DNA from 2 places in the Microbacterium testaceum StLB037 genome. Region 2 is predicted to be linked to the other one. Evidence: predicted binding sites of a transcription regulator. Region 2 holds the regulator's gene; the other holds the start of a gene.
What was found. Region 2 encodes HspR, which represses chaperone genes until heat shock. Its sites were predicted from a motif close to AAGTTGAGTCNNNNNGACTCAACTT; they were not measured.
Positions count from the first base shown of each region.

Region 1: a site for HspR is predicted at 5,653-5,677, ahead of MTES_RS14270 (ATP-dependent Clp protease ATP-binding subunit). Genes of this name have one in related genera too.

Region 1 covers NC_015125.1:3,133,185-3,140,944, reverse strand. Annotated here, with positions in the region: gene MTES_RS18595 (TetR/AcrR family transcriptional regulator) at 1-369, shown strand, start outside; gene MTES_RS14285 (hypothetical protein) at 457-1,077, opposite strand; gene MTES_RS14280 (LLM class flavin-dependent oxidoreductase) at 1,239-2,015, opposite strand; gene MTES_RS14275 (LLM class flavin-dependent oxidoreductase) at 2,012-2,893, opposite strand; gene MTES_RS14270 (ATP-dependent Clp protease ATP-binding subunit) at 3,118-5,637, opposite strand; gene MTES_RS14265 (haloacid dehalogenase) at 5,740-6,288, opposite strand; gene MTES_RS14260 (hypothetical protein) at 6,355-7,188, opposite strand; gene MTES_RS14255 (LacI family DNA-binding transcriptional regulator) at 7,271-7,760, shown strand, end outside.
Region 2 covers NC_015125.1:1,877,203-1,884,962, forward strand. Annotated here, with positions in the region: gene MTES_RS08605 (DEAD/DEAH box helicase) at 1-606, shown strand, start outside; gene dnaK (molecular chaperone DnaK) at 1,056-2,927, shown strand; gene MTES_RS08615 (nucleotide exchange factor GrpE) at 2,937-3,560, shown strand; gene MTES_RS08620 (DnaJ C-terminal domain-containing protein) at 3,572-4,558, shown strand; gene MTES_RS08625 (heat shock protein transcriptional repressor HspR) at 4,638-5,075, shown strand; gene MTES_RS08630 (hypothetical protein) at 5,307-5,900, opposite strand; gene MTES_RS08635 (IclR family transcriptional regulator) at 5,962-6,627, shown strand; gene hutU (urocanate hydratase) at 6,624-7,760, shown strand, end outside.

The DNA of each region.
Region 1 (7,760 bases), 1.3 Mb from region 2:
GTCGCACTCGCAGACGCCGACTCCGCGGGAGAACGCCTTCGCGTGTTCTGCGAAGAGCTGGCCGCCCTCGGCGACGCGGGCCGACGCGACGCGATCGTGTGGACGGCCTTCGCCTCGCGCGCGGGCACGGACGCCGACGTGCGCGCGATCCACGAGCGCGAATGGCGACGCACCGAAGAGGCGATCCACGCGCTCCTGACGGACGCCTATCCGAACGCCCGCATCACCGCAGACGACGCGGGCGCCCTCCTCGCCCTGCTCGACGGCATCGCGGTCGCGCGCGGGGCGGAAGGGCTGGGACGGATGCCACCGGAACGCGGGCGCCGTCTCATTGCGGCGCTTCTGTCGACGTTCGCGGCTCGGGGCTGAGTGAGCGCCGGCTGATCGTCGCCGCCTTGTTTCTTTCGCGGAGACATCGCGACACTCGCCCGCCGCGGCGGGATCGTACGGGCCGGATCAGCCTTGGCCGGGTAGTCCGAAACGAGTGCCGGGGTCGGGCGTCGGGCACACGGAGGTCGAGCCGAGCGCCACGACGTCTGCTCGCACGGTGACGCTGGACCCTCTCCGGTCCACCCGGAAAAGGACGCCCTGCTGGGAGAGGTCCTCCGGGGTGAAGGCGACGGTCGCGGTGGTCGGCGGCGGGGCATCGCCGAATGAGCCGCCCCCGGTCGTGGCCGTCAGACCGGCGGGCGGGTTCTCGCGGATCCAGTCGATCGTGTCGTCCACGCCGGCGTTCGGGACGAGCCACTCCGCGTGGCGCCCCGCGATGGGGGCGCAGATCCACCCGGCGAACGATGTGTACAACCGGGTGTTGTCGTCCGTGCGCACCGCCCCCTCGGGGAGCGCGATCGCGCCGAGCCACGCATCGGCTTGAGCGATCGAGGCGGCGTCCGGAGTCGACGCGGGAGTCGGCGTCGCCTCCGAACCGAGGGACGGTTCCGAGGCGGGCGGCGGGCCGACCGAGGCCCGCGCCGCATTCTCCGAGGGCGCGTCGCCGGCGGCCGAGGCCGCGGTGCAGCCGGAGAGCAGCGCCGCAGCGGCGGCGATCGTCACGAGGGTCACCGGAAGTCGCCGCATGGGCCCATGCTAGGGCTCTCGTCGTGGCGAACATCCGCGCGGGGGCTCTACAGCGACCGCCGTGGCAGCCCGGCGGGGGCGGATCGGCCCGTGCGGGAGCCACGCGACGACCATCGCCGCCGGCCCGCGCGAACACGGATCGGCGTGGCCCGCCCCTCCCGTCAGCTCGGGGAGGGTGCCGTCCGCCGGACGAAGTCGACGTACGCCTCCACCGTGTCTTCCGGCACGATCGCGCGCAGGACGACCTCGTCGGTCGCCGCGGTGTACGCCTCAAGGGCATCGCCGAGCTCGGTGACATCGCGGATCGTCGTGTCGGCGGCATCCACCCCCATCCGTTCGAAATTCGCGGCGTAATTCGGGAAGGACGCGTACCGAGCCGTTTCGACGTCGAGCCTCTCGCGAGCGGCCGGCACGATCGCCGTCCGCACGTAGACGGCGATGTGGGCGGCCGGTGAGACCTCGTGAAGGCTCTCGGTCTGCGCGCGCGCCTCGACGGGTGGCACCCAGTTCAGCAGCACCCCCTCGGCGCGCTCGACGCCGGTCCGGCGCATTCTCGGACCGAGCGCACCGACGAGCACACGCGGCATTCCGGCGCCGTGCAGCACCTCGATCGCGTCGCGGACGCGTGCCAGCGCCCCCTCTTTCGCGATGCCCGAGCCGATCCCCAGCGTCAGGCGGTCGAGCGGAAGACCGAGGGATGCCACCTCGGCGGCGATCTCGTCACCGGGTCGACGATCGACGGGTACGACCCCCGTCGCGAGATGCAGGCGTTCGGTCACCCTCGCCGCCGCAGCAAGCGCCGCGAGGGCGTCGCCGTCGGGGGTGTCGTTGATCCAGAGCGCGTGGAACCCGGCTCTCTCGACCTCGGGAGCGATTCTCGCGACCGCCTCGGGGCCGAGCGCGCCGGCCAACCCCAGCGACACCACACCGCGGGTCACGAGACACCCGCCGCGTTCGGCAGTTCGAGGGCGACCTGACCGACCGCCGAGAAGAACGCCGCGAGGTCGACCTCATCGGTGGGCAGGAGCACGACGTCGTCGACGCCGACCGCCTGGAAGCGCGCGACACTCTCGGCCACCTCGGACACCGAGCCGGCGAGAACGCGTTCTGCGGCGTCGGGCCGATCCCCCGCCGCGGCGATCGCGCGTTCGTGCGCGTCCGGCCCGAAGGCCGTGAGCACGTAGGCGACGACGTCGGCGCGGCCGTCGCGACCGGCATCCACGCGTCCCGCCTGAACCGTGCGCACCGACTCCGCGATCTCGTCGACCGTGTGCCGGCTGTCGAGGATGACCCCATCGGCGACGGCGCCGGCGAGAGCCAGGGTCTTCGGCCCCTCGGCGGCCGCGTACACGAGCGGCGCCTCGACGGGAGGCCAATCGAGCGACACGTCGCGCAGACGGACGTACCGTCCCTCGGCGCTCACGGTGTCGCCGGCGAGCAACGAACGGAGAGCGGGGAGCTGCTCGTGCATGAGCGTGAGCGGCGACGCGGCCTTCGCCCCGATCTGCCGCATCCAGTCCTGCACGCCGTGTCCGAACCCGGGGAGGAGTCGCCCCGGGAACATGCGCTCGATGGTCGCGACCTCCATCGCCGAGGCGGCGACGCTGCGGAGCGGGAACGGCGCGATGCCGACGCCGATGCGCAGGTGGTCGGTGACCGCGAGGGCGGCGGCTGCGGCGGCCCAGGCCGAGGAGCGGAAGCAGTCCTCCCAGAGCCACAGCTCCTCGATGCCGGCGTCCTCCGCCGCACGCGCGGCGTCGCGCAGCTCTTCGGGCGGGTGGGGGTACGGGCTGAAGATCGTGCCGATACGACTCATGCCTCTACTCTGCCCCGAACCTCCGACATCCGGGCGATCGCCCCGCACCCCGCCGCGCCCCCCGGGCCTGAGTGTCCAAAACACCCGGACGTTTTTTCAGACCGTCCGGGTGTTTTGGACACTGAACGAGCGAGAGCACCGGCACGAGCGCAGCCACAGCCACCCGCCGCCCACCCACGCCGAAGGCCCCCGGCGCCGCAGCACCGAGGGCCTTCGAGAGGGTGTCAGGCCGCGAGCGCCCCCGCGGCGGCGCGGACCACGAAGCCCGAGGCGTCGGCATCCACCGTCACCGCTCCCCCGTCGACCAGCTCGCCCGAGACGAACAGGTCGGCGATGCGATCGTCGACCTCGCGCTGGATGACCCGGCGCAACGGCCGCGCACCGTATTCGGGCTCGTAGCCGACCTCGGCGAGGCGATCCACCGCGGCCTCCGTCACGTCGAGGGTGACGTTCCGCGCCGAAAGCCGCCGCGAGGAGGCGCCGAGCAGCAGCCGGACGATCTCGCGCAGCTGCGCCTTCTCGAGCTTCTGGAACAGCACGATGTCGTCGATGCGGTTGAGGAACTCGGGCCGCATCGCCTCGCGCAGCTTGCCCAGGACCCGCTCGCGCACGTCCTCGGCCGCGAACGCGCCCGTCGTGAAGCCGATCGCCCCGGAACGGGATGCCAGGATCTCGGCGCCCAGGTTGGAGGTCATCACGATGACCGTGTTGCGGAAGTCGACCGTGCGGCCCTGGCCGTCGGTCAGGCGCCCGTCGTCGAGTACCTGCAGCAGCAGGGTGAACACGTCGGGGTGCGCCTTCTCGATCTCGTCGAACAGCACGACCGCGTACGGGTTGCGACGCACGCGCTCGGTGAGCTGACCGGCCTCGTCGTAACCGACGTATCCGGGAGGAGCACCGACGAGACGCGACACGGTGTGCCGCTCGCCGAACTCGCTCATGTCGAAGCGGATCACCGCGCCGTCGTCGTCGAAGAGCGATCCGGCGAGAGCCTTCGCGAGCTCGGTCTTTCCGACACCGGTGGGCCCGAGGAAGAGGAACGAACCGACGGGTCGGTTCTCATCCCCCATGCCCGTGCGGTTGCGGCGCACGGCCTTGGCGACCGCGGTCACCGCGTCGTCCTGCCCGATGACCCGGGCGTGCAGCTCGTCCTCCAGCTGCGAGAGGCGGCCGCGCTCGGTCGCGGTCAGGCGGGCGACCGGGATCCCGGTGGCACGGCTGATCACCGCGGCGATCTCGGGCTCGTCGACGACGGCCGCGGCGCGCGGGGCGCGGGTGGCCTCGTCGAGCTGCGCCTGCACGGCGGCCATCTCGTCGCGAAGGCGCGAGGCCTCCTCGTAGTGCTCCGCGGAGACGGCGGCGTTCTTCTCCGCCTCGAGCGTCGCGAGCCGCTCGAGCAGCGAGGACGTGTCGACCGAGACGCCGAGCCGCAGCCGCAGCCGCGCCCCAGCCTGGTCGACGAGGTCGATCGCCTTATCGGGCAGCACGCGGTCGGGCAGGTACCGGTCGCTCAGCTCGACCGCGGCGCGCAGCGCGTCCTCGGTGTACGTCACGGCGTGGTGCTCCTCGTACGCCGAACGGAGACCGCGGAGGATCTCCACGGCATCCGCCAGCGACGGCTCGCCGACGCGCACCGGCTGCAGGCGCCGTTCGAGAGCGGGGTCCTTCTCGATCGTGCGGTACTCCCGCAGCGTCGTCGCGCCGATGAGACGCACGTCGCCGCGCGCCAGGCGCGGCTTGAGGATGTTGCCCGCGTCCATCGACCCGTCGCCACTGCCGCCGGCACCGACGAGCGTGTGCACCTCGTCGATGAAGACGACGAGCTTCTGGGATGCCGCGATCTCCTCCATCGTCTGAGTGAGACGCTCCTCGAAGTCGCCGCGGTACCGGGCGCCCGCGAGCATCGCGGCCAGGTCGATCGACACCACGCGCGTTCCGCGCAGCTGCTCGGGGACCTCGTCGGCGACGATCGCCCGCGCGAGTCCCTCGACGATCGCCGTCTTGCCGACGCCGGCCTCACCGATCAGCACGGGGTTGTTCTTCGTGCGGCGGCTGAGGATCTCGATCGTCTGCTCGATCTCGTCGGACCGACCGATGACGGGGTCGAGCCGGCCCGCCGTCGCGAGGGCGGTCAGGTCGGTGCCGAACCGGTCGAGGTTCGGGGTGGCGGATGCCGCTTCGCTCGGCGCCGCGGTCTCGGTCCCGCCGACGACGGTCTCGCGCACACCCTGGGTCAGGGCCTCGGCCGTGACGCCGGCCTGCGCGAGGATCTGCCCGGCGGGCGCGTCCTGCGCGAGCACGAGGGCGAAGAAGAGGTGGTCGGGGTCGACGTAGGTGGAACCCGCGGCCCGGGCGACCTGGAACGCGTGGAACAGCGCGCGCTGCACCGACCCGGCAACGACCGCACCGTCCACATCGGCCGCCTCGCCCGCGGCGGGAAGGCGGCTCTCCGCCGCACGCGCGATCGCGGCGGGGTCGGCGCCGAGGCGCGCGACGGCCTCGCGGGCGGGCGACTGCCCCACGAGGACGTGCAGCACGTGCAGGGCATCGAGCTCGCGCTGACCGCGGCCGAGCGCGAACCGGCCCGCGGCCTGGAGAGCCTCCTGCGTGCGGGCGCTGAGGAAGCGGCTGAGATCGATGGACCGTTCGGCGCGAGCGCGCTCCCCCGCGAGGTAGCGGGCGAGGAACTCGTCGAACGACTGGGCGCCGTTTTCCCCGGCGCCGGGGGTGAAGTCTTCGGGCACGAACGTCTCCTGTGATACATGAGTCGAGCTCACTCAAGTTTGAGACTTGAGCGGCGAGGTATCAACTTCAACGACGACGTTCCGAGGTTATTCCCGGCAATCTCACGACGCCCAGGTGAACCACGCCGCGGTGCTTCCGTTCACCTCCAACACGCCGCCGCCGACCGAGTGACGGGCCGTCATCGCATCCGTTCCATCGCTCCACCAGACGCCCGTCTTGCCCGCGAGCGAATCGCTGGCCTCGCCCTGCCATCCCGCCGCGTGGAAGGCGGCATCGGCCTGCGTGATCGCGCCGTCCGGGTCGTCGAAGAACAGGGCCGATTCGCGCGACGCGCCCTGCCCGTCGTCCTCGGAGACGAAGCACGTCGGAGTCGCGGCGATGTCGACGCCCTCGGGGAACGCGAACTCCCCGGGGTCCACGGGTGGGACGTCCCCGAAGCCGTTGGACGCCAGGTACGCGAGCATCTCGTCGGTGCACCCGAACCCCGCGCGCACGGTGATGGCGACACCGTCATCGGTGGTGACACCCGAGTCCGTCACGGGCGCCTCGCTCGCGGCATCCGGAGCCGGGGTGCCGGACGTCGACGCGCACCCGCTCAGGACGGCCGCGAGCACGAAGAGGGGAACGAGACGGAAGCGGAGCGAGGACATGGCGTCAGCGTCGCACCGCCGCCCCCGACGGTCGATAGGGGTTTCGGCGGGCTCCGAGACGCGAAGTCACGCGCGGAGGGTCGGATCGGGGGCGTTCCAGAGCTCCACCGTCTGCACGAGCCAGAACACCGCGAACAGCGTCACCACGACCGATTCGCCGAGGAACACCGCAGGCACGCCCGCGACGGTGACCGTCGCCGCACCCCCGGCGACCAGCACCGCGACGAGCGCGCACAGCGCCCCCAGGATGCCGACCGCCACCACGGCGTAGAGCACCCGGAAGCGACGCGGAGCGCGCTGCGGACGCCACGCCGAGACGGCGGCCACCACGCCGATCACCGAGAAGAAGCCGACCGCCGCGACGTTGTGCGCACCGCGCAGGAACGTCGGGAAGTCGACGAGGGCCCACGTCACGAACCCCGCGACCGTCAGCGCGATCGCGACCAGCGTCACGACGGTCCCCCACCCGGCGGAGCCCTGCGTGCGCGCGAGGACGGCTGCGGCGACCAGGACGACGAGGGAGAGGGATGCCACGGAGATGCCGCTGTTGACCACCCCGGGGATCGCGGCGGCGGGCACGCACACGGCGCCGCCTTCGCACGAGGCGTCGGTGATCGGGGTGGGGACCAGCGCGACGACGAGCGCGAACACGGCCGCGAGATCGAGCAGCCCCTGTTCGACGCTGCGCCCCGAGAGCACGAGCAGCGCCAGCGCGATGGCGCAGAGGCTCCCGACGAACAGGTGCCCCGCGGGCGTGTAGAACGCCGCGCTCAGGGAGGACAGCGCGCCCCGGCCGGCGACCTCGAGCCCGATCGACACCGCGAGGACCAGCGTCGCCCCGACGATCGACAGGCGCACGTAGCGGTAGGTGCGTTGGGTCGACGTCGTGCGCAGGCGCATGCCGACATCCTGGCATCGACCACCGACACCGCCCCGCCGGGTCGCGCGGGCATCACGTGACCCGGGGCGCTAGCGTGAAGGCGTGGCAGCCCTGACGCCCGACGACGGCGACCCGATCGCCCGTCCCGCGCACGCGCGCCGGGGCGGTCCCGCCCCGACGATCCACGACGTCGCCGCCGCCGCGGGCGTATCGAAGTCGGTCGTCTCGCGGGCGCTCTCGGGGGCGTCCGGCGTCGCCGAACGGACGGTCAGCCGCGTACGGGATGCCGCCGCGAGCCTGGGCTACGTCCCCAACGCGCACGCCCGCGGCATGTCCGCGCACCGGACGCACACGCTCGGCGTCTTCGTCCGGGATGCCGCGACGCCGTTCTACGGGCACCTGCTCACCGCCTTCCAGGAGCGTGCCGCCGAGCGCGGCTACCGCGCCGTGACCGCCACCGGGGCGGGATCGTTCTCGATCGCCGACGAACGACGCGCCCTGGAGACCCTCGTCGCCCTGCGCGTCGAAGGACTGATCGTGTGCAGCGGCGCCCTGCCGGTCGAGGACGTGATCCCGTTCGCCGCACGGATCC
Region 2 (7,760 bases):
TCGCTGCCGAGCGTCGACGACGTCAACGCCACGCGCCTCACCCGCTTCGACGACGCGATCACCACGGCCCTCGAAGACACCGCGGCGATCGCGACCTTCCGCGACGTCGTCGCCCACTACGTGTCGCACCACGATGTGCCCGAGGCCGACGTGGCCGCGGCCCTCGCCGTGGTCGCCCAGGGCGACACTCCGCTGCTGCTCGAGGAGGAGACGCTGCGCCAGCAGCGCTTCGACAACGACCGCCCCGACCGCTCTTCGCGCGATTCCCGCGACGGCGGTTCGCGCGACAGCGGTCCGCGTCGTGAAAGCTCGGGTCGCTTCGCGACGTACCGCATCGCCGTCGGCCGCCGCCAGCGCGTCGAGCCGCGCCAGATCGTCGGTGCTCTCGCGAACGAGGGCGGCCTCCGCCGCAACGACTTCGGGGCGATCCAGATCCGCCAGGACTTCTCGCTCGTCGAGCTGCCGGCCGACCTCTCGCGCGACACGATCAACCGTCTCGCCGACACCCGCATCTCGGGTCAGCTGATCGACCTGCGCCTCGACCAGGGCGGGCGCTCGGCGAAGCGCAGCGACCGTCCGCAGCGCCGGGACCGCGACCGCGACTGAGTCCGCGGCATCCGTCCCCTCGCCCGCGCTCGTCGCGACCCGAGGTTCGGCATCCATCGACGCCCCCGTCCCCCTGTGGGTTCGGGGGCGTCGTCGTCCCTGGGTGGGGCCGCTTCGCTCTCCGCCGGAGCCATCTCGCTCCCCGGCGGGGCCGCGTCGCTCCCGGCCCGGGGCCGCGTCGCTCCCCGGTCAAGCCACCCTCGTCCCACTTATGGCCACTTCAGCGCCCCTGGACCGGCCACAAGTGGGACATGAACCGCCACAAGTGGGACAAACCCCCGTCGGCGCGCAAGGCCAGCCGTCCCGGAAGTTGAGCCAATTCATATCAAGTCTCCTTGACGACCGGAAAGCCCTGCGATAACCTTGAGTCATCGCGGCTCAACCCGCGAGAAGACTTCATCGGAACCATGAGTTCGGCACCGGTCGGACTCACAAGCAAGGAGACACATATGCCACGTGCAGTGGGAATCGACCTCGGTACGACCAACTCCGTCGTGAGTGTGCTCGAGGGTGGCGAGCCCAAGGTCATCGCCAACGCCGAGGGTTTCCGTACGACCCCCTCGGTCGTCGCTTACACGAAGGACGGCGAGGTGCTCGTCGGCGAGACCGCCAAGCGCCAGGCCGTGACCAACGTCGACCGCACCATCTCGAGCGTCAAGCGCCACATGGGCACGACCTGGACCTTCGACGTCGACGGCAAGAAGTGGACGCCGCAGGAGATCTCGGCCCGCATCCTGCAGAAGCTCAAGCGCGACGCCGAGGAGTACCTCGGCGACAGCGTGACGGATGCCGTCATCACGGTGCCCGCCTACTTCAACGACGCCGAGCGTCAGGCCACGAAGGAAGCCGGTGAGATCGCGGGCCTCAACGTCCTGCGCATCATCAACGAGCCCACCGCTGCGGCCCTCGCGTACGGCCTCGACAAGGGCAAGGAAGACGAGCTCATCCTCGTGTTCGACCTCGGTGGCGGAACGTTCGACGTCTCGCTGCTCGAGGTGGGCAAGGACGACGACTTCTCGACCATCCAGGTGCGCGCCACCTCCGGTGACAACCGCCTCGGTGGTGACGACTGGGACCAGCGTCTCGTCGACTACCTCATCAAGCAGTTCAAGGACACCACCGGTGTCGACGTCTCGGGTGACAAGATCGCCCTCCAGCGTCTGAAGGAAGCGGCCGAGCAGGCCAAGAAGGAGCTGTCGAGCTCGACCTCGACGTCCATCAACCTTCCCTACCTGTCGCTGACCGACTCCGGCCCCGTGTCGCTGAGCGAGACGATCACGCGCGCCAAGTTCGAGGACCTCACCAAGGACCTCCTCGACCGCACCCGCAAGCCCTTCTCCGACGTCATCCGCGAGGCCGGCGTCAAGGTCGACGACATCGCCCACGTGGTGCTCGTCGGCGGCTCGACCCGCATGCCCGCGGTCGCCGAGCTCGTCAAGAAGGAGACCGGCAAGGACGCGAACAAGGGCGTGAACCCCGACGAGGTCGTGGCCGTGGGCGCAGCCCTGCAGGCCGGTGTCCTCAAGGGCGAGCGCAAGGACGTGCTGCTCATCGACGTCACCCCCCTGAGCCTCGGTATCGAGACCAAGGGCGGCATCATGACCAAGCTCATCGAGCGCAACACGGCCATCCCGACCAAGCGCAGCGAGACCTTCACCACCGCCGACGACAACCAGCCGTCGGTCGCGATCCAGGTCTTCCAGGGCGAGCGCGAGTTCACCCGCGACAACAAGCCCCTCGGCACCTTCGAGCTCACCGGTATCGCCCCGGCTCCCCGTGGCATCCCGCAGGTCGAGGTCACCTTCGACATCGACGCGAACGGCATCGTCCACGTGTCGGCGAAGGACAAGGGCACCGGCAAGGAGCAGTCGATGACCATCACGGGCGGCTCGTCGCTGCCCAAGGAGGACATCGAGCGCATGGTGCGCGAGGCCGAGGAGAACGCGGCCGAAGACAAGAAGCGCCGCGAGTCCGCCGAGACCCGCAACCAGGCCGAGACCCTGTCGTACTCGATCGAGAAGCTGATCAAGGAGAACGAGGACAAGCTCCCCGCCGAGGTCAAGGCCGAGGTGCAGGGCGACGTCGATGCGCTCAAGACGGCTCTCGCCGGTGACGACGACGACGCGGTCAAGACCGCGTTCGACAAGCTGAACGCCAGCCAGGGCAAGCTCGGCGAGGCCATCTACGCCTCGTCGCAGGCCGCGGGCGAGCCCGCCGACCCCAACGTGGGTCAGCCCGGCAACGGCGAGACGCCGAACCCCGAGGAAGACGTCATCGACGCCGAGGTCGTCGACGACGAGAACCCCGACGAGAAGAAGTAAGCAGAGACCATGGCACACAAGGACGACGAACAGCCCACGGGCTCGGGCGCCGGTCCTGACGAGACGGGGCCGGAGGAGAACACCTCCGGCCCCGCGCCGTCGGGTGACCAGCCTGAGACGGACGCCGGCCAGGACCCGGATGCCGAGGGCCTGACCATCGACGACATCCTCGGCGCCGAGCAGACGCCCGAGGCCGCCGCAGAGGGCGCTTCCTCCGACAAGGAAGCGTCGCTGCTGATCGACCTCAAGCGGCTGCAGGCCGAGTACGCCAACTACCGCAGGCGGACCGAGGAGCAGCGCGAGCGCGAGATCGAGCGCGCCAAGGGCGAGGCCGTGAAGGGCCTCCTGCCCGTCATGGACGACCTCGACCGGGCCGCCAAGCACGGTGACCTCGTCGAGGGAAGCCCCCTCGCGGCCATCGGCGAGAAAGTGCGCGCCGTGGCCGAGCGCCTCGGCGTGGTGTCGTACGGCGCCGTCGGCGACGTGTTCGACCCGCAGCAGCACGAGGCGATCTTCCAGGCCCCGACTCCGGGCGTGACCGAGACGACGATCCTCGAGGTCGTCGAGGTCGGCTACCGCCTCGGCTCGGTCGAACTGCGACCGGCGAAGGTCGTCGTCGCCGTGCCGGCCTAAGAGGAGGACACATGGCGAGTCAGGACTGGTTCGACAAGGACTTCTACAAGGTCCTCGGTGTCGACAAGAGCGTCAGCGCGGCTGATCTGAAGAAGACCTACCGCAAGCTCGCGCGCCAGTATCACCCCGACTCGAACCCGGGCGACGCGAAGGCGGAAGCCAAGTTCAAGGAGATCAGCGAGGCCTACTCGGTGCTCAACGATCCCGAGCAGCGCGAGGAGTACGACCAGATCCGGGCCATGGGCTCGGGGGCGCGCTTCTCGGCTCCGGGGGCGAGCGGCGGGGGCTTCGACGACGTCTTCAGCCGATTCGGTCAGCAGCGCGGGGGATCGACGAGCGGTCCCGCCGGCTTCGAGGACTTCTTCTCGATGTTCGACCAGGGCGGAGGGGGCTTCGGCTCCGGACGCTTCGGCCAGACGACGGGCGGATACCGCGGGTACGGCGGTCCGCAGCGCGGATCGGACGTCACGGCGCGTACGACGATCGACTTCGTCACCGCGGCCAAGGGCGAGACCATCACCCTGCAGGGCGAGGACAACAAGCCCTTCAAGGTGAAGATCCCCGCCGGCGTCTCGGACGGGCAGAAGATCCGTCTTCGCGGTCGAGGTCGTCCCTCGCCCGACGGCGGCGAGAGCGGCGACATCGTCGTGACGGTCGCGGTGCGTCCGCACCCGGTCTTCACGCGTGACGGCCTCAACCTGCGGCTGACGGTCCCCGTGACCTTCACCGAGGCGGCGCTCGGCGCGACGATCGAAGTCCCCACCCTCGGCGGCGACCCGGTGCGGCTGCGTGTCGCCCCGGGCACCCCGTCCGGGCGCGTGCTGCGCGTCAAGGGGCGTGGCATCCAGACCTCCAAGGGCACCGGCGACCTGCTCGCCGAAGTCCAGGTCGCGGTCCCCACGCACCTCGACGACGCCGCCCGCGAGGCCCTCGAGCGGTTCCACGAGCTCGAGCCGAAAGAGAATCCCCGCGCCGACCTGATGGCCAAGGCGCGATAACACCACGACGCCGGGGCTCGGCATCCGGGATCCACGGATGCCGGGACCCCGGCGAACGGCACGAGCGAGAGGAGAAGACGTGGCCGACCGAGAGATCGATGAGGATTCCCCCCTCTTCGCCATCGCCGTCGCCGCCGAGCTGTCGAACATGCACCCGCAGACCCTGCGGCAGTACGACCGGCTCGGTCTCGTCGTTCCCGCGCGGACCCAGGGTGGTTCGCGGCGGTACTCGAGTCGGCACGTGCAGCAGCTGCGCGAGGTCGCCCGCCTGTCGAGCGAGGGCATGAGCCTGCCGGCGATCGCGCGGCTGTTGACTCTCGAGCGCCAGGTGCACGACCTGTCGCGTCGGGTGAACGAGCTCGAACGGCAGCTGGTGGCCGAGCGCGAGTCGCGTCCCGGGGCGCGCGTGTTCGCCGCGGGGGCGACCGGCTCGGTCGTGACCCTGCGTCACGGAGCGCGCGTGCGCCGCGCGACCGACATCGTGTTGTGGCGTCCGCGCGATCCGCACGGCGACTGACGCCGCTCCCGTGTGACGCGAGCGCCGCCCCGCGCGCCGCGAGCCCCCTGAGTGCGAGGCAAGGTCCCTGAGTGCGAGGCAAGGTCCCTGAGCTTGTCGAAGGGACCGGGATGCCGCGGTCGCCCGGTGGCTTCGACGAGCTCAGCCACCTCGACGAGCTCAGCCACCTCGACGAGCTCAGCCACCTCGACGAGCTCAGCCACCTCGACGAGCTCAGCCACCTCGGCGGGGTCAGGCCGGATCGAGCCTCAGCACGGTCGGTGACTCGCCGAGCTTCAGGTCGTCGACGATGCGCACCGTCCGGGCGATGTCGTCCACCGCGCCGATGATCGTGCCGAAGCGCTCGCGGTCGGAGCAGACCGCGGTGACCGTCACGAAGTGCGAGCCGGTGTCCCACGTGTAGGTGGCGAACGGCGGCGTCTTCGGGTCGGTCGGCAGTGGCATGGCGAGCTTCTCGCCGACGCCGAGGTAGGGGTTCCGGAACGACTCGGTGTCGTCGTACTCCATCGGCATCATCGCCCGTGCGGTGCGCAGCTGCGGTGTGGCCTCCTGCAGCTGCGCCATCACGACGAGCAGTTCCGGATCGCTCTTCCACACCCACACCAGCACGCGCCCGGCCGCGCGGCGCATCAGCAGCGGAGCGGCCTGGCTGAGGATCCACGCGAAAGCCCCGCCGCCGGGACGGGGCGTCGAGCCCGCGGCGGTGTTCGCCTGGTTGAGGAGCATGCCGATGGCGGCCTTGCGGTGGCGGCGGCCACGGAATCCGAGGGAGCCCGTCACGGGCACCCAGCGGTCGGCGGGAGCGTCGGCCTGCAGTCGGGACATGGGTCCAGCCTAAAGGCCGCCCCTCTTGTCATCCAGTGGGATATGCGTTTCACTGAACGACATGACCGAGGCTTCCACGCGCACCGTCGACCGGGCTCTGTCGCTCCTCGCGACCGTGTGCGACCGGGGTCCGTTGACGCTGGCGGACGCCGCGCGCGCGGCCGACCTCTCGGCGAGCACCGCTCTGCGGCTGTTGCGCACGCTCGAGGCCCAGGAGTTCGTGCGCCGCGGGGACGACGGCCGCTACGTCGCGGGCGTGCGGCTGGTGCAGCTCGGCGCGCGCGCTCTCTCGAACGATTCGCTCGTCTCGCTCGCGGAGCCCGCTCTCTCTCGGATCGTCGACCGCACGGGGGAGTCGAGCTACCTGGCCGTCCGCGGTGCGGGCGAGACGGCCGTCTACATCGCCATCGTCGAGGGCACCCACTCCATCCGCCACGCGAGCTGGGTGGGGCGAACGATCCCCCTGAACGGATCGGCGGCCGGTGCGGTGTTGACCGGGCGCACCGGCCCCGACGGCTACGTCGTCGTCACCCAGGGCGTCGAGGCCGACGTGACCGCGATCGCGGCGCCGATCCTCGTGGGCGGGCGGGCCGTGGCATCCCTCTCCGTCGTCGTCCCCAGCTACCGCACCACCGAAACCCGAACCGCCGAGATCGGACGCGTGCTCCTCGCCGAGAGCCGTTCGATCGGGGCGGTGTCCGACGTCGAAGGAGACAGAACGACATGACCGGAACGCGAGAGATCCGCGCCCCACGAGGGACGACGCTCACCGCCAAGAGCTGGCAGACCGAGGCCCCGCTGCGGATGCTCATGAACAACCTCGACCCCGAGGTCGCCGAACGGCCCGAAGACCTCATCGTCTACGGCGGTACGGGCAAGGCCGCCCGCAACTGGGCGAGCTACGACGCGATCGTCGCGACGCTCGCCGACCTCGACGACGACGAGACGCTGCTCGTGCAGTCCGGCAAGCCCGTGGGGGTGTTCCGCACGAACGTGTGGGCACCGCGCGTGCTTCTGGCCAACTCGAACCTCGTGGGTGACTGGGCCACCTGGCCCGAGTTCCGCCGCCTCGAGGCGGAGGGCCTCATGATGTACGGCCAGATGACGGCCGGCTCGTGGATCTACATCGGCACGCAGGGCATCCTGCAGGGCACGTACGAGACGTTCGGGGCGGTGGCGCGCAAGCGCTTCGGCGGCACCCTCGCCGGGACCCTCACCGTCACCGGCGGCTGCGGCGGCATGGGCGGCGCCCAGCCCCTGTCGGTCACGCTCAACGGCGGCGTCGTGCTCATCGTCGACGTCGATGAGACGCGGCTCCGGCGCCGCCAGGGCAAGCGCTACCTCGATGAGGTCGCCACCGACCTCGACGACGCGCTCGAGCGCGTGCTGGCCGCGAAGGCCGAGGGCCGTGCCCTCTCGGTCGGTCTCGTCGGCAACAGCTCCGAGGTGCTGCCCGAGCTGCTCCGCCGCGACGTGCCGGTCGACATCGTCACCGACCAGACCTCCGCCCACGACCCGCTCGCCTACCTTCCCGCGGGCATCGCCTTCGAGGACTGGCGCACCGAGTCGGCCCGCGACCCCGAGGGCTTCACCGCCCGTGCGCGCGAGTCCATGGCCCGCCACGTCGAGGCGATGGTGGAGTTCCAGAAGCGCGGCGCCGAGGTGTTCGACTACGGCAACTCGATCCGCGACGAGGCTCGGCAGGGCGGATACGCCGACGCCTTCGCGTTCCCCGGCTTCGTGCCGGCGTACATCCGCCCGCTGTTCTGCGAGGGCCTCGGCCCGTTCCGCTGGGTGGCGCTGTCGGGCGACCCCGCCGACATCGCCGTGACCGACCACGCGATCCTCGAGCTCTTCCCC